3 regions of the Anaeromusa burkinensis DSM 3853 genome follow, and region 1 is predicted to be linked to each of the others. Evidence: riboswitches for the same ligand, from Rfam matches in the RefSeq annotation. Region 1 holds a riboswitch; each other region holds the start of a gene.
What was found. Region 1 has a riboswitch for cobalamin ahead of cobT (nicotinate-nucleotide--dimethylbenzimidazole phosphoribosyltransferase). Riboswitches for the same ligand answer to the same signal wherever they lie in the genome.
Positions count from the first base shown of each region.

Region 2: it holds a riboswitch for cobalamin, as region 1 does, so the genes downstream of both, cbiD (cobalt-precorrin-5B (C(1))-methyltransferase CbiD) here and cobT (nicotinate-nucleotide--dimethylbenzimidazole phosphoribosyltransferase) in region 1, are expected to answer to the same signal.
Region 3: it holds a riboswitch for cobalamin, as region 1 does, so the genes downstream of both, C508_RS0103340 (ABC transporter substrate-binding protein) here and cobT (nicotinate-nucleotide--dimethylbenzimidazole phosphoribosyltransferase) in region 1, are expected to answer to the same signal.

Region 1 is NZ_KB894585.1:129,499-135,391, reverse strand. It holds gene C508_RS0104250 (FliG C-terminal domain-containing protein) at 114-1,040, opposite strand; gene C508_RS17800 (nicotinate-nucleotide--dimethylbenzimidazole phosphoribosyltransferase) at 1,178-2,269, opposite strand; gene cobT (nicotinate-nucleotide--dimethylbenzimidazole phosphoribosyltransferase) at 2,269-3,321, opposite strand; cobalamin riboswitch at 3,413-3,613, opposite strand; gene C508_RS0104235 (P-II family nitrogen regulator) at 3,799-4,173, shown strand; gene fucO (lactaldehyde reductase) at 4,284-5,444, opposite strand; gene C508_RS20800 (PocR ligand-binding domain-containing protein) at 5,457-5,893, opposite strand, start outside.
Region 2 is NZ_KB894593.1:76,031-81,923, reverse strand. It holds gene cobI (precorrin-2 C(20)-methyltransferase) at 1-3, opposite strand, end outside; gene cbiT (precorrin-6Y C5,15-methyltransferase (decarboxylating) subunit CbiT) at 6-593, opposite strand; gene cbiE (precorrin-6y C5,15-methyltransferase (decarboxylating) subunit CbiE) at 590-1,243, opposite strand; gene cbiD (cobalt-precorrin-5B (C(1))-methyltransferase CbiD) at 1,222-2,331, opposite strand; cobalamin riboswitch at 2,435-2,619, opposite strand; gene C508_RS0110115 (LutC/YkgG family protein) at 2,893-3,504, shown strand; gene ldhH (L-lactate dehydrogenase (quinone) large subunit LdhH) at 3,504-5,684, shown strand.
Region 3 is NZ_KB894584.1:122,292-128,184, forward strand. It holds gene C508_RS0103325 (sulfite exporter TauE/SafE family protein) at 1-288, shown strand, start outside; gene C508_RS17710 (LysR family transcriptional regulator) at 537-1,445, opposite strand; gene C508_RS0103335 (MFS transporter) at 1,718-2,911, shown strand; cobalamin riboswitch at 3,031-3,208, shown strand; gene C508_RS0103340 (ABC transporter substrate-binding protein) at 3,601-4,563, shown strand; gene C508_RS0103345 (FecCD family ABC transporter permease) at 4,553-5,548, shown strand; gene C508_RS0103350 (ABC transporter ATP-binding protein) at 5,550-5,893, shown strand, end outside.

The DNA of each region.
Region 1 (5,893 bases):
TCCGCGTCTTTCGTGTATTTCGCGGTTCGTCTTCAACGTCACTACAATAAAAGCTGCGGACAACTTGTTTCCAAGTCGCCGCAGCTTTTTTATAGTTAAATTTCATACTTTGCTTATTCTTCTTCGTTCTTTTCTGCGTCGCGCCGAATTTCCCGGCACATGCGCCGCAGACCGTCTAAGCCTCTACTAGTGGTTGCTTCGGTTTCCGCTTCCACCAATTCCTGCAGCATATTCCAAGAGGCTTCGTCGAGCACCTCTTGCAGCAGCTTGGCTTCCGCGCCGCTGCTTAACCTCAACAAGATCGCCACATCCACCCATTGCAGGCGATCTCGTAAAAACGAAGCCAATTCTTCATCGCTTCTAGTTTTAAGCCAGCCGGAAGCTTCATTACGCAACTCCAAAAGCTGCCAGCCTTCCTCTTTGGTTAAAACATGAGCCGGACCTAAAATATCGCCTGATTCCATTAAGGACAACACAACTTGTGCAAATGCCACCTTGCGCTGGCGCACAGCCACTGATTCTTCCCGTTTTTCCGGCGGCGGCAGCGTATTCGCCACATCCGAGGCAGCCCGACGGGAAACATTGCGCAACAGCTTCGCGCACAATTCTTCGCTAGTCCCAAACAAAAGAGACGGATGCAGACCTTCACGCCGCAGTACCTCTTGGAGATCGCGATCCCGCATCCCCTGAAGTTCCTCAAAAAACAAAACATGCGAGCGCATGCGGCTGCGGATTCCCGGACGAAGTTCCTCTAAACGGTCCATGAGACGCAATGTTTCCGAGTCTCCCCGGCGCAGGGCCATCGCCATCAATACCGCCCCTAATTGCCGAACCGGTTGCCCAAATATGCGCAACGAGGAAAAATCTTGCCAACTCTCCCGGATCTCTTCCGGCAACATTTCCGGAGACAACTCGTCTAAGGCCAACAGCCACTTAGTTTGTACTTCCAACGTAAGCCGTCCCATCCACTTCGCCGCTTCCTCAGCGGAAAAACAAGTCATAGCCCACGCCATCGACATTTTTTCACATTGCGTTTCCATGGTTTCGCCTCCTTTAAAGGCATACTAAAATATTTACACTTATAACAGGTATAATAAAAATTCGCCGTCAACCTTAGACAATCCTGCCCGCATTTCTTCATTAAGCTAGTGCTGCGTTCCTATGTTTTTCAGTGTTTTTAGTCTCGTACTGCATGACTCTGCCGCTCAGCCCCCGGCCCGTCTTGGGCCACCGCCACAGCCGCTTCTCCAAAGGTTCTCATATCATTCAGCATATGCAAAGACGCCCGCAAAAGAGACATTCCCAGTACAGCGCCAATACCTTCGCTTTGCTGCAACTGCAATTGCAAGTAGCTTGGCAGCCCCAGCAAAAATAACATTTCCTGAAATCCAGGTTCCGCAGCAACATGTGGCGCAATCAGATAGTTCTTTACCAACGGCTGCATTTGCGCCGCCGCTAAGGCAGCCGCAGCCGTCTCAAGCCCGTCAAGAACCAACAACATGCCTCTAGCTGCTCCGCCTAAAATCGCCCCACATAAAACGGCCGTTTCCAAACCTCCAAAACGGCTTAATACGGCTTTTGCTTCTGTTTCGCCATTATACGAAGCAAAAGCTTTTTCCACCAAGACCAATTGCTTCGCGATCTTTTCGCTTACAGTCGCTTGCTTTCGCAGTGAAGCGGGAACTCCTCCGCCTAAAACAGCTAGCAAAATCAAGGCAGAAAGCATACCTCCTTTGGCAATACTGCCTAGACCTAAAATCCGCACGCCTTTGTCCGCCTCCGCTTGCGCCAGAGAAACCCCTAAACAAAGAGCTTCAACAACCATGTCTTGCTCCAGCGCCGGTCCTTGACGCCAATCGCAGGTCCCCAAAGCCAGGGATGCCTGCAGCACCTGCTCATGAATAATTTTTTCACGCAGCCCAGCATTCACCACGATCACTTCGGCAGAATTTTTCGCTGCAAAACTGCGCAGAGGACTGTTTAACCGGCAGGCGTCTGCTACACGCTGGGCCGTTGTCTTCTCCTCTTCAAACAGCGACTTCGCAATACCATGATCCGCCGCCACTACTAAAATTGACTGTTTCTGAGATAATGCCGGACGATGCTGTCCTGTTACACCCGCTAGCTTTAACGCTAAAAACTCCAAATGATGCAAGCTTCCTAACGGCTTAGTCAAATTGTCCAAGCGCGTTTGGCAGCGTTCTAGCGCCGCTGCATCCATCGGACCTACTGACGCAATAATTTGTTCGATCGTTTGTTCCTTTTTCATTACGCCAATCCCTCCTCTGCACTTGCGTAGGCGTCTTGCAGCATAGCCAAAACCATCTGCAGCATATCCACCACCAACGAGGCCCCTATCGCCTCTCCAAGGCGAATTCCCAAATCCACGCACGCCTCCAACTCTAGCTGACGCAAGGCAATACGATGAGCCGGTTCTCCAGACAAATGGGAAGCTAATAAATAAGAGGCGCTGTCAGCATGAATACCTTGCGCCACCAAGGCCGCCGCCGTGGTGTTCAACCCGTCAACAATTACCAGGCACTTGTGCGCCGCAGCCCCCAGTACCACTCCCGCCAACACGCCCAGTTCAAAGCCGCCAACCTTGCGTAAAACATCCAGCCCGTTAGTTCCCCAGGGTTGATTGACCGTTAGCGCTTGCCGGACATATTGGCGCTTGTCCGCCAAACGTTGATCAGAAATACCCGTGCCCCGCCCGGTGGTTTGCAGCGGGTCCTCGCCGGATATAGCCGCTACAATAGCAGCACTGCTGGTTGTATTGCCAATACCCATTTCCCCTAATGTAAAGCAGCGATATCCTTCTTGCACTTTTTCCTGCACAATCGAAATACCAATTTCCAATGCTTTTACAGCCTGCTCCTGCGTCATGGCCGGCCCCTGCGTAAAATCTTCCGTTCCATAGGCAATTTTTCGCTCCCAAAGCCCGGGATAAGACGGCAGCTCCACTGCTACGCCTGCATCAACAACTACCATATCCGCCCCGCAAAAATTAGCAAATGCATTGGCGCTGGCGCCCTTCGACGCCACATAGTTAATTGTCATCTGCGCCGTTGTTTCTATGGGATAAGCGCTGACAGAACGCCGGGCTACGCCATGATCCGCGCAAGCAATCACCATGCAAGCCTTTAGTTCCTGCGGCTTTGCGTTCCCAATAGCCGCTGCATAGGTCGCCGCCATCTCCGGCAGACGCCCCAGCATCCCCGCAGGATATACGCTCTGAGCCAAGCTTTTTTTGACAATTTCATACGCTGCCGCATCGGGCTTTTCAATTTTCTCTAGGGTTTCTTGCAACAAACTCATCATTTACTCCCTCTCTTTCCGGAAGACCCCTTACCTTAATAAAAAAAGCTTTTTAGGAAGCGGAAGCAATCCTAAAAAGCCTTTGTATCCAACAAGGTCTTCCTGATCTGAGGCAGGTCTCCTGGCTCCCGGTTCATCGATACATTGCCGCCTTCCCTGCAACTTTTCGGCGCAAGTGGCATCTGGCAAGCTCTCTCCGGTACAGTGGCGGGCCCGCGCGTACACGGCCTTTGCTTAAGCCGCTCCGACTTCCCTATTCTCCGCAATTAGCGGCACCTCAGTCATAGATTTATGAAATTGAGGTCAGTATACCAACACTTTTCTCATTCGTCAAGAACGGAATAGCTTGCTTTATCACCGCAGTGCCGCTATAATTATAAACATAGTTTGAATATGTTTCGGAACAATGGTCGTTCCTCTGACAATCGTTTTGATTGGCAGTGGAGCGATTTTTTTGTTCCCCAAAAAGGAGGAATACACATGGAACCTATTACTAAGGTGGAAATCATCACCCGTCCCGCCAAGTTGGACGAACTCAAAGAAGCCATGAATAAAATCGGCGTTACCGGCATGACCGTCAGTCAAATCTTCGGCAGCGGTCTAACGAAAGGCCATGTAGAAGTATACCGCGGTTCCGAGTATTCCGTAAACTTGCTGCCAAAAATCAAAGTGGAAATTGTTGTTTGCGAAGTACCGGTAGAAACGGTAGTCAAAACCGCTAAAGAAATCTTGAAAACAGGCAAACTCGGAGATGGCAAAATCTTTATCCAACCGTTGGCCAATGCCGTGCGCATCCGTACTGGCGACGAAGGGCCAGCCGCTATCAAAGCTCCAAAAGATACCAAAAGCGCTTAAAATAAAGAAGAAGAGCCGGCAGAAACCTGCCGACTCTTCTTCTTTGCATGTCGAATGGGTCCTATCGTGACGCGCCGTCCCCGTGAGGCGTCGCGGCGGCCCCCAACGGCCTAAGAATACGCCTTCTGATACAAAGCAAGAATTTCTTTTTCATTCGTCTCGCGAGGATTGCCAGGCGTACAAACATCGGCAAAGGCAGCGGCGGCCAGTTTAGGCAGATCCTTTTCCTGTACGCCGATATCTTGCAGTTTTTGAGGAATCCGAATCTTCTTAGACAGTTTTACTACCGCATCTACAGCCGCTTTGCGATACGCATCCTGCTCCATTGCATCCACACCCTGAACACCCATAGCGCGAGCAATTTCTCTGTATTTTTCTCCAGATGCCGGAGCGTTGTACTCCATAACATAAGGAAGCAGCAAGGCATTAGCAACGCCATGAGGCGTATCATAGAGCGCTCCCAGCGGATGCGCCATGGAATGCACGATGCCTAAACCGACATTAGAGAAACCCATACCAGCCACATATTGCGCCAAGGCCATGCCGCTTCTGGCTTCCACATTAGCAGGCTGTTCTACAGCCGTAGACAAGTGCTTAGCAATCAGGCTAATGGACTGCAACGCAAACATATCGCTCATATCCCAAGCGCCCTGGGTAATATACCCTTCAATCGCATGAGTTAGCGCATCCATACCAGTGGCCGCCGTCAGTCCTTTAGGCATAGAAGTCATCAGCTGCGGGTCTACGACCGCCATAACGGGAATGTCGTTAGGATCCACGCAAACCATTTTCTTGACGTTTTTTTCATCGGTAATAACGTAGTTAATCGTAACTTCCGCCGCGGTTCCCGCCGTTGTCGGCACCGCAATGACCGGCACGCTTTTGGCTTTAGTCGCTGCGCAGCCTTCTAGCGAGCATACGTCGGCAAATTCAGGATTGTTCACCACAATGCCAATCCCCTTGGCTGTATCAATCGGTGAACCGCCGCCGATGGCCACAATACAATCAGCGCCGGACGCTTTAAAAGCAGCCACGCCGCCATTGACATTAGCCACTGTCGGATTTTGTTTTACTTCATCATAGAGAGAGAAAGGAACTGACGCTTTTTCCAAAACCGCTGTAACCTGAGCAGCTACGCCGGCAGCTACCAAATCCTTATCGGTCACTACAAAAGCTTTGGAAAAACCGCGCCGCGTCATTTCTTCCGGAATCACTTCAATAGCGCCTGCGCCAAAATAGGATGTTTCATTGAGAACCATACGTTTAACCATATTGCGCACCCCCTACAATTGTAGTTTCATCTCGTCGGCGGCAGCTTGTACGTTGCGCGCCATGCCATCCAGATCCTGAATCGCATCGGAAATAGTCCGCATAAACTCTTGATGACGTTCGACAATCGCTCCGGTGTTGGAAATTTCTTTTTCGATTTCCTGCATACCTTTTTGTATGTTCTGCAGAATCCCTTCTATTTTTTGCGCTGAATCCACGCTGACTCCAGCCAGATTCCGCACCTCCTGCGCCACTACGGCAAAGCCGCGGCCCATTTCGCCAGCCCGCGCCGCCTCAATGGCGGCATTCAAGCCTAATAGTTTTGTTTGATCGGCCACATTCCGTATAAAGCGCAAGATTTCATCCGTGTCTTTCACTTTCTGCTTCGTTTCCGAAGTAGAGCCCAACAGCAGCTGTGAGTTTTCCACAAGCGAGGAGACATGCTTCGTTA
Region 2 (5,893 bases), on a different contig from region 1:
CAAGATTACTCCTCCTTCTGACAGGCGATGATAAACACTTGGTTCAAGGCTTGAAACAAGTGGCTGCGCCCTGCCTTACGCAATCTTGTTGTTTGTACGCCAAAGGCTTCCAACGTACCATAGCCTGGACGCCCTTCGCACAAAGCCAGGGCTTCTTGGAGAGTTTCCGCTGTTACCGCGGTCAGCACCAGCCTGCCACCAGGCTTTAGCAGCCTGTCGCAGCCTTGCAAAATCTCCGCCAAGCGCCCCCCCGAGCCGCCGATAAATGCCACGTCGCAAGGAGGAACCTCCTGCAGCGCTTCCGGCGCTTCCCCTTGGAGAACCTGCAAATTGCGCAGGCCATGTCGTTGACGGTTTGCCTTAATGAGAGCCACTCCTTCGGGCACGCGCTCAATGGCAAACACCTCTCCCTCCGGAGCCGCCAACGCCGCCTCCACTGCAAAGGAACCGGTACCTGCGCCAATATCTATAATACAGCTATTCGTTTCAATGCGCGCCTGCAAGAGCGCCAACATACGCACTTCTTTCTTAGTCATGGGAATATCGCCGCGCACAAACGCTTCATCAGGCAAGCCGTAATGATGCCGTTTCATATCAAGTCCTCCTCGAATCCCGTCTCCGCCTTAACGATAAAAATGGCATGTTCAAAGCCTTCTTGCTGCGCCGCTTTCGCTAATGTTGACTGTTCCACACGTTCTGCAGTATACGACAGGGATTCGCATTGCCAGCACAAGGTCTCTTCCGGCCATCCCAACTGCAAAAGCCGCGCTGCAATTTCTTTAGGCCGATGCAAACGATCCGTGAGAAAAGAAAGAGTCCGACCGGAGCGATACTGCAGCGCTTCATCCTCGACTTCCCTGCCGTGAAAGCTAAGCAGGCTTGCCTCCTGCCAAGGTTCCGCCACTCTGGCAAAAGCCAGTTGCACCGAGCTGATCCCCGGAATAACCTGCAAGCGCTTTCTGGGAAATCGACGCCGCAAAGCAGGCAGCAAGCTATAAAAGCCAGGATCTCCCGATACCATGACCACCACTTCCCCTTGGCGGCTTTCTTCTTCAATATAATTCAATAGCCCTTCAATATCGGCATCAACCACCCGCTGCTTCGCTCCCGGCGGCGCCAGCGTAAGGAGCGCTCGCCTACCGCCCACAAGCGTCTTAGCCTTAGCAATAGCCTCCCAGGCGACCGGCAGCATATACTCGCGGCTTCCTGGACCAATTCCCACTACAAGGATCTGATGTTCCATCCCATCGCGTCTCCTATCTTCTTTGCATCCTCATCCATACCCAAAAGCTCTCCTTGCAGCGTCACAATCACTGTGCCCACCTCCAGATCGCCAAACACATGACGCCGCGCCCGCTCGCTGGCTTTCGCCGCCAGCAGCGGATACAGCGTCTCTCCCAGTCCAGCAGCTGCAATATGAGGCATAGCGCCTTCTGTTGTCGTCGCGTCCAAAATATCCTTAATCGTCTCCTGAGAAGCTCCCAATAAAGCCGCATAAGCTGCCAGCGTCTCCATTCGTCCGTCCGCCATGCGGTTATGCGTATGAAAAATACCAGCAGCCACTTTAGCCAATTTCCCCAGGTGACCGAAAAGCAACACTTTCTTTAACCCGAATTCCGATGCTTTTGTAAGCATGAATCCTACAAAATTACTCATCTGTACGACACTCTCTTCAGGCAGCCCGTATTTTAAGATCGCCGCATCCTGTCCAATCCTTCCTGGCACCAGCACCACGCTGTCAAATCCCTGAGCCTGAGCCACGCGCAGTTGCGGCGCCAGCGAGTTTTTAAAGGCTTCTTCCGACATAGGCTCGACAACGCCGGTAGTTCCAATAATGGAAAGCCCCCCGCAAATGCCCAGAGACGGATTCAACGTTCGTTTCGCCAGCTCCTCGCCGCCGGGAATGGACAGTGTGACTTCCGCTCTCAGGCCTTCCGGCAGCAGTTCCTCCAATACCAACGCCAGCATGCGCCGCGGTCCCGGGTTAATGGCCGGTTCTCCCGGATCCATAGCTAGGCCTGGCTTGGTTACCGTTCCTACCCCTGTTCCAGCAAATAAAGTCCATCCCTCTCCCGGTTGCAAGACTACCTCCGCCACAAGAAGCGCGCCGTGGGTAATATCAGGATCGTCTCCAGCATCCTTGCGCACAACGGCCCGTCCGCCTTGCTCTATGGCCGACGTTTCCTCCACTGGAACCTGCAGCCACTTTCCTTGAGGCGTCTGTACATTCACTTGCGCCGGCATTTCTCCTCGCCAGGCCAAAAGAGCCGCTTTTAAAGCTGCTGCAGCACATGTACCTGTAGTCCTGCCGCTTCGCATGCGTTTTTGCAACAAGAAAACCCCCTTGCACAGGGGGTTTTGCAGCATCCTAATTGATTTTCCCAAAACCAAAAACAATGAGCTCACCCACCTGCCTATCTTCCGTAGGTCATAACGGCGTGTGTTAGAACAGGCAGGTCTCCTGACTCCGGTTCTTCGCTTCTCTTCGCCTTCCCGGTTTCCCAGTGGCCGCGTATACACGCTCAGAAAAGAAACTCCCCGTTACAGTGGCGGGACCGCGTTGGCATTGCACCAAACTTCCCTATTAAGCATAAGCGCACCTATTCCCAAATCCGTATGTTCTTTTACCGCTAAAAAAATATATTTATAATTAATTCCCTGTTTCGCAAAAAAATCCTGCCTCTTTCTTTATAATACACAGGATTTTTTTGCGCTCTTGCAGGATAGGAATTCTAAATTTTCCTTTATAAAGAGTTATTTTTCCTAACATGTCAGGCTTTTTTTAAAATCTTGTAAGATTTTTCTTACACGACCAGCAGGATTTTTCGTATTTATTGCGAAACATGTCATAGTAGTTTATTTATTTTATTTATTTTATGAGGGAGTGACACAATGAAACGAGTATGCGAAAACTGGAAAGAACATTTTCCAGCAGGCAAAGTGGGCCAAGAACATTTTGCCGAATTTGAAACCCGCGCTAAAAATGTAGGCACCGAAATGTTTCACGTCAAAACAGTCGCCGAGGCCCAAGAAATCATCGCCAAGCTGGCTGCTGACGTAAATGCTAAAAAAGTCGTTGCCATTCCTAGCGCCTATGTAGACGCTTCTGGCGCCTTGGAAAAACTGCAACAGCAGAATGTCACTGTGTACACAGAAGCTGCCGACATTGCCGAGCACGTAGAAACCGCTGACCTTGGCATTTCCACGGTAGAATTCGCTATTGCCGAAAGCGGCAGCGTCTGTTACGACGGCTATGCTTACGAAAGCCGCGTCGTTACCATGCTCCCTCCTTTGCATGTAGTATTTTTACCTGCCAGCCATGTAGTGCCTGGTATTTCGGAAGCTTTTGAAATCCTCTCTAAAGTATTCCATCACGGCTTCACCGGCTTCATCACCGGCCCCAGCCGTACATCGGATATTGAACGCGTCTTGACCATCGGCGTCCATGGCCCCAGCCGCTTTGTCGTCATCGCAGTAGATGAAATGCCCGGAGGTGCAAACTAATGGAATCAACACAAGATCGTAACCTGCGCAAAGAGATTGAAGAAAAACTTAATGACGAAGTACTGCGCGGCGCCTTGGGCCGTTTTGCCGAAGCGTATCCGACCGCCCGCGCGAAAGCGTATGAAAACGTAGAGGATTTAGACTCCCTACGTGAAAGCTTCCGTCAAATGAAAATCAACACCGTAGCCAATTTGGAAGCCATTACCGACAAATTTGAAGCCGAAGCCACTAAGCGCGGCGTCAAAGTTTATCGGGCCAAAGACGGCGACGACCTGAAAAAATATCTGATCGATCTGTGTCAGAAAAAAGGCGTCAAGCGCATCGCCAAGTCCAAATCCATGGCTACTGAAGAAATTCATCTGAACCATGCCCTGGAAGAAGCGGGCCTGCATGTCAAGGAAACCGACCTTGGCGAATGGATCATCGGCATTGCCGGACACCGTCCTTCGCACATGGTTATGCCTGCGATTCATTTAAGCCGCCAACAATGCGCTGAGTATTTCAGCCAAGAGCTGCACAAGGAAATTCCTGTTGATATCCCTTACATGGTACAGGAAGCTCGGCAAAATCTGCGTCAAGAATTCGTTCTGGCTGACATGGGTATTTCCGGCGCTAACTTCGGTATTGCCGAAAACGGCGCTATCGGCCTCGTAACGAACGAAGGCAATGCCCGCATTGTTACGACTTTGCCTAAAATCCATGTGGTTGTTATCGGCTATGAAAAGCTGATCCCCTCTATTCAGGATGCATCCTATATTATGCGCATGCTGCCTCGTAACGCCACTGGCCAGCTGATGACCAGCTACATGACCATGGTGGACGGCGTGACCCCTCTGATGGTCAAAGGTCCCGATGGCAAATGGGTGGAAGAAGAGCGCGAAGTACACTACATCCTGCTGGATAACGGCCGCCTGAAAGCCGCCAAAGATCCGGTTCTCAAAGAAAGCTTCAACTGTCTGCGCTGCGCCTCCTGCCTCAATGTCTGCCCGGTTTACACCGTCGTAGGCGGCCACGTCTTCGGCCACATTTACGCCGGCGGCATTGGCGCCATTTTGACAGCGTTCCTGCATGGCATGAAGGATTTCGAACACATTAACGAAATGTGCATCGGCTGCCGCAAATGCGTAGAAATCTGCCCTGGTAAAATCAACATCCCTGGATTGATTGACGAACTGCGCGCGCGGGCGGTCAAAGAACATGGTCTTCCCTTCGCCGCTAAAGTCGTCTTTGAAAACGTTCTTTCCAATCGTAAGGTGTTCCACACCATGTTGCGCATGGCTTCCATCGGTCAAAAACCGTTCCAAAGCGGCCGCGTCATCCGGCATTTGCCGCTCTTCCTCTCTGGCATGGCCAAAGATCGCAGCCTGCCAGCTATCGCTGATGCGCCGTTCCGTGACCGCGTAGCGAAGGTCACCAAGAAAATCGACAACCCTGTCAAGCGCATTGCCTTCTTCGCTGGTTGCAATATTGACTTTGTCTTCCCCGAAACTGGCGAAGCCATAGTCAAAGTACTCCAGGATCTGAATATGGAAGTCGTCTTCCCCATGGACCAAAGCTGCTGCGGCAAACCGGTCCTTGGCATGGGCGACCGCGACACAGGCAAAAATATTGCCAAGCGCAATATCGAAGCCTTTGAAAAAGTGGATGCCGATGTACTAATCTTCGGCTGCCCCACTTGCGCCGAAACCTGGCACGAAACCTATCTCAGCATTTTTGCCGACGAACCTGCTTGGCTGGCTCGGGCGGAAAAATTAGCTCATAAGGTTCAGGAATTTGCTCAGTTTGTCGCTCCTCTCTATGCCGCCCAAGGCCGCCTCGACAAGAAAACCGGCGCTACCAAGATCACTTACCATGATTCTTGCCATATGCGCCGCGGTTTGGGTATCTACAAAGAGCAGCGCCAGCTTCTGGACGCCGCCAAAGATTATGACTTTGTAGAAATGAAAGACTGCGATAAGTGTTGCGGCATGGCCGGCGCTTTTGGCGTCAAATACACGGAAATTTCCATGCCCATCCTCAAAAACAAAGTGGAAAACATCAAAAACAGCGGCGCTGAAATTGTCGCTGTTGGCTGCCCCGCCTGCATGATGCAGATTCAAGGCGGCCTCGACAAGCAAGCTCCGAACATTCGAGTCAAGCATGTAGCGGAAATCCTTGCCGACGAAATTGACCGCAAGTAAAGCCTCGCTCAACAGCCAGGAAGCCCTAATGGGCTCCCTGGCTGTTTTCTTATGAAGACGAGAACGCAAAGAAAACTAATTTTGAACAAGAGTAAAGGGAGGGTACGCAAGAGGAAACGGAACCCATAAACCGTTTCGCGTCTTTCGTGTGTTTCGCGGTTCGTTCACAACGTCCCCTTTATTGTGCAACCGCTAAAGTATGAAATTTA
Region 3 (5,893 bases), on a different contig from region 1:
ATCCATGTGCCGGCCATGGTCTACTTGCTGGCGTTCCCGGCGCATATTGCGACGGCAACCTCGCATTTTGTGCTGGCGATTTCTTCCATGGTCGGCGTGTTTTCGCATTTCTTGCTGCATAACATTCTGATTAAGGAAGCCTTGATGATTGGCGTCGGCGCGGTATTGGGAGCGCAATTGGGGGCGAAAATGTCCCTGAAAGTGAAGTCAAAGGCTATTCTGTCTTTGCTGGCGTTCTGCCTGTTCGGTTTGGGCGCACGCTTGGTCTTTACTGCAGGGGCCTTCTAGTAAGGCGCCGCTGCTTTATGTGCATCTCTCGATAAATCAATCTTTTTTCGATAGACTTTGTCAGAAAGCCTCAGCATAGCGCTGCTATGCTGAGGCTTTCTTTCGGGTTCGCCCCCTAAAAGACTTCGGTTTCTATGCAATCCGTAGATTTTCAGCGGAGACCGGATACTTGCCTTCCATGGCGTACATCACGTACCGTCAGGCGCGTTCAGCGCCGTCGTCGGAGCGTTTATTAAAGCGGCGGCTCCTTATAATTTTGGTACTTCTTCTTCTCGGGTTATGCGCTGTTCCAGCACGAAGTCTCGGAACTTGAGAGCTGCCGGCGACAGATAGCGTTCTTTGTGCCACGCGAGGCCGATGGTGCGGCGGCAGGGCGTGTCCTTGACCGGCAGGAAGGCTAGATGCAGATGTTCCAGACCGGCTAAATGAGGAATGAGGGCTACGCCCAGGCGGGCTTCTACCAGACCGGCGACGGTCATGATTTCTTCGCCTTCAAAGGTGATTTCCGGCTGGACGCCAGCTTGTTGCAGCAAGCGATCCGCTAACAGGCGCAGGCCGTAGTTGGGCTTGAAGGTAATCAGCGGTTCTGCGGCAATGTCCTGTAAGGATAAGCTTTCCTGTTGCGCCAGAGGATGTTCACGATGAACGGCGATAAAAATGTCTTCTTCAAAAAGCGGTCGCCACGCCAAATAAGATGGCGGCGTAGTAAAAGAACAAAGGCATAAATCCGTGCCTCCGCTATGGAGCTGTTCTAAAAGAGCGGCGGTGCTGTTTTGGTAAAGCCGGAAATGCACCTGCGGATGCAGGCGGCGGAACTGCTGCAGCAGCTCCGGCACAAGATGGGTGCCTTGGGAATGCAAAAAAGAAAGACTAACGCTGCCACGTTCCGGATGAATGAGGTCCAGCGCTTGCTGGCGTCCAGCTTCAATGCATTGCAGGCCTTGATCCAAGTTGTCGAGAAAAATACGTCCGCTGCGCGTTAGCTCCAGGCGTTTATGGCAGCGGTGGAATAGAGGAAACCCTAGTTCATCCTCTAAACGGGCTAGGGAACGGCTCAAGGCTGGCTGGGAAAGCGCCAACTGGCTGGCGGCTTGGGTCATGTGGCCCAGCGAGGCAATGGTGCGAAACGCATAGAGCTGCTGCAAATCCAAGGTCATCTTCCTTTCTAAAACATAAATATAATAACGGTGAACAAGAGAACCGGAGTCGCGAGAGGGTGCGCATGAGGGACTTCTCCATCGTGTCCTCCCTTTACTCACTCTACTCCTGTTTGAAATTTATTCCTTCTACTCCCAGCATACTGCTTTTCTGATCGCTTTTCCAGAAATACATAATTAAAATGCATCAAAATAATAAAAACGATGCATTGGACGCAAAGAATTGTTAGGAGTAAGATAAAAGAAAGGAACGTATTTTGGAGGCGGAGCTTGTGGGCTTGGAACGAGGAAATAGTAAGTATTGGCGCGCCTTGGCGGCGCTGTTTATGGGAAGCTTTGTGGAGTTTGCCCTTTTGTACGTGACGCAGCCGCTTTTACCAGCGCTGACAAAGGACTTTGCGTTGTCGCCGTCGGTGGTTAGTTTATCGGTATCTTTGACGACTGGCGCTATGGCGCTGGCGCTTTTACCGCTGGCGGCGGTGTTTAACCGGTTGCAACGCAAACCAACTATGCTGGCGGCGATGTTGGGCGCGTCGCTCTTGGCTATTGCGTCCGGCTGCAGCCCGAATTTTGAGCTACTGTTGGTCTGTCGGGCGTTGCAGGGGATGCTGATGGCGGCATTTCCCGCGGCGGCCATGGCCTATGTGAATGAAGAATTTGAGCCGTCCGGCGTGGGCTTGGCGATGGGGATTTATATTGCCGGTACGTCGATCGGCGGTTTGGGCGGACGTCTTTTGGTAAGCCTTCTCTCGGACTTTATGTCTTGGCGGACGGCGCTTTTAGTGATGGGCGGGTTCTGTCTGCTCTTGGCGATTTGTTTCTTTTGGCTGCTGCCGAAGGCGCAAAGCCGCCGCAGTACCGCGGTAAAGCAGGCCGGTCTGATGGCCGCGCTACCCTCCTTGTTAAAAACGCCGGGCATTCTTCCTCTATATATCGTTGGCTTTGTAGCGCTAGGCTCGTTTGTAGCTTTGTACAACTATATCGGCTATATATTGTTGGCGGCGCCGTATTCTTTTAGTCAGAGTCAAGTGGGCGCTGTATTTCTGTTATATTTGCTGGGGACAGTGAGCTCCATGGTTTCCGGCGGTCAGGTAGACAGGCGCGGCCCGGGAGCGGTGCTGGTGGCAGGGCTGTTGATGATGCTGGGAGGCGCGCTGCTTTCTTTAGGAACGCCACTGCTATGTAAGCTCGGCGGCTTGGGACTCTTTACATGCGGCTTTTTTACCACCCATGCGACGGCCAGCGGTTGGGTGGGACGCTTGTGCCGCGGCGATAAGGCGCAGGCGGCCTCGTTGTACTTGTTCTTCTACTATGTTGGGGCCAGTGTGATTGGCACAGGGAGCGGTATCTTTCTGGCCAGCGCCGGCTGGGCGGGTGTGATTGGAGTAACCGCCTTGATCCTCTCCGGAGCCTTGTGGTTGGCATGGCGTCAACAGGGATTGAACAGGAGAACCGGAGTCACGTGAGGGTTCGAAGGAGTAGAACCGGAATATAGCGTAAACTAGTGATTTCTTACGAGCTTGTTGCCGTCTTGCCTTTCTTTCTTGACGGCGGCAGGCTCCTTTGTTATAGTTGGGATAAGAAAATATAAATAAGTGGAGCAGGTGTCCCTAAGGGGCTTAATAGGGAAGTTCGGTGTGATGCCGACGCGGTCCCGCCACTGTAATGGGGAGCAAGTCCGTAGACGCCACTGGGAATTTCCTGGGAAGGCCGGACGAGCGAAGAACCAGAGCCAGGAGAACTGCCTGTTTGACAGTCACCGTCAGTACCTACGAGCGATGGGGAGGGGATTGCAGACAGCATGCGTGTTCCGCTGGCCAGCGGTTCGCCTGCCCGAAAGCAGTCTAGGATTCATCAACCCGGCGGTGCCGGGATTTTTTGTTTTAAAAGCGAGTTTGAACAAGAGAATCGGAGTCACGGGGTGCGATGTTTCAACAGGAGTAGAGTGAGTAGAGTGAGGGCTCGAATAGGAAGGAATAGATAGAGGAAATAGAGATGTCGTTGCGAGAAGCGGAGCGACGCGGCAATCTTTTGGGTCTTAAAACTTGTATCCTGTTTTCTATTGCATACCCTCCATTTACTCCCTCTACTCCTGTTCAATTCCCGTATTCCCCTTCGTTCCCGGCCAAGCTTGTTTTAGAAAGGAAGTACTTTGGTGAAAGTAAGAAGTTTCGTTCTGCCAGCGCTGCTGTTGGCGTTGCTGGTATTCATGGCTGGCTGCGGGTCATCTCCCGCAGCGCCTGCGGCATCAAAGGAAAACAGCTTTTCCTTTCAAGATGATACCGGGCGGACGCTGGCGTTGGCGAAAAAGCCGACTCGTATCGTCGTACTGACACCGTCGCTGCTAGAACCGCTTTATGCGGTGGGCGGTCAAGCGGTGGGACGGTCGGCATCGCGGTTGGGGGATATTCCAGATGCCGCCAAAGCCTTGCCTGAGGTTGGGTTTGCGTACCAAATCAACAGTGAGGCGGTCTTAGCCTTATCGCCGGATTTGGTGCTGGGGTTCCAGGGAATGCATGAAAACTTAATTCCTCTTTTCCAAAATGCCGGCGTGCCTGTGGCGCTGCTGCGGATGAAAGGCTATGAGGATTTGCTGCGCAACATTCGTTTGCTAGGAAGGCTGAGCGGCGATGAGGCTAAGGCGCAAGCGGAAGTGGCGCGCTTGGAGACGGCAAAAGAAGCGCTGCAAAAAAAGCTGCCTCAGGCGAGCAAACGTATCGTCATTCTCCACGCTACGGCCAAACAGGTAACGGTGGAGCTGCCTAATAGCCTGACCGGCGACATGGCGAACTTGCTCAAGGTGCAGAACGTAGCCGCTGGTTCGCAAGGGGTGGCGGCGGATGCGACCGCTGTCCCTTATAGTTTGGAAACCTTGGTTCAGCAGGACCCGGATATGATTTTAATCACCTCCATGGGTAGCACCAAGGATATTGAAAAGCGCATGCGCGATGACGTCATGGCCAGTCCAGCTTGGTCGTCTTTGCGGGCCGTGAAAAGCGGGCAGTTGTTCTTTTTGCCGCCGGAATGGTTTCAAGTGCATCCGGGCTTGAAGTATGACGCCGCCTTGCTGCACTTGGCGCAGACGATATACCCGGAGGTTTACGGTCATGCGCCCTGATGCAGCGGCCAGGCGAGCCTGGCGATGGCCTCTCTTAGCCTTTTTTGCGCTGCTGGCGGCGGGAGCTTGTCTTTTGGGCACGGTCAAAGGCGCGGCAGGGCTTTCTTTGCCGGAGGTGTGGCAGGCGTTAACGGGTGAAGGAAACGGCGGCAGTGCCCAGATTGTGCGCAACATCCGTTTGCCCAGGGTGCTTACCGGCGCGGCGGTGGGAATGAATCTGGCTTTGGCGGGGACGTTGCTGCAAGGCGTGCTGCGCAACAGCTTGGCGGATCCGCACATTATCGGCGTTTCCGCAGGGGCGGGCCTGACAGGCATCTTGATTTTAGTGATGTTTCCCCAGGCGGAGGCGCTTTTGACGCCAGCCGCCTTTGTGGGCGCCATCGGCGCAGCGGCGCTGGTCTATGCGCTGGCCTGGAACGGCGGTTTGCGGCCAGGACGGGTGATTTTGGCCGGCGTGGCCGTAGCGGCTCTTTTCGGGGCAGGTATTACTTCCCTTTTGATTTTCTACAGCGACCGGGTTCACGGAGCTCTGGCATGGATGGCTGGGGGGCTGGCTGCGCGGACATGGCCGCATGTGTACATGGTCTGGCCGTATGCGCTGGTTGGCGGTTTGATAGCTATGGCTATGGCCGGGCGTCTGAACCTGCTGCAGCTGGGTGACGATGTAGCGCGCAGCCTGGGTTTGGCGGTGGAAAAAACGCGGCTGTTGCTCATCGCTCTTGCGGCGCTATTGGCGGCCAGCGCGGTCAGCGTGGCCGGTTTGCTGGGGTTTGTGGGACTTATCGTGCCGCATGCGGCGCGCCTTTTGATCGGCAGCGACCATCGATTCTTGCTGCCGGCGGCAGGCCTGTTAGGAGCGGCGACGGTGACCTTTTGCGATACCGTCGCGAGAACGGCTTTTGCGCCGTTAGAGCTTCCGGTAGGCGTGCTGATGGCGGCCTTAGGAGCGCCCTTCTTCCTCTATCTTCTGCGAAAGGAACTGTGACATGAATATGCTCGAAGCGGAAAAACTGGTTTTTTCCGCGGCAGGACGCAACATTATTGAAGATCTTAGTCTGCAGGTTCCCGCAGGAGATGTGCTGGCCATTATCGGCCCCAACGGAGCGGGGAAGAGCACGCTGCTGAAAATGCTTACAGGACAGCTGACTCCTTCTGCCGGGTCCGTCCGGCTGCAGGGGGAGGCGGTGAACTCCCTGGCGCCTTCGGCGATGGCCAAGGTGTTGGCGTATGTGCCCCAGGGGCCGCAAGCCCCGCCGGATATTCTCGTGCGAGAGCTGGTGTCCTATGGGCGTCACCCGCACCGCGCCTGGTACATGGGCAGCCGCGCCGA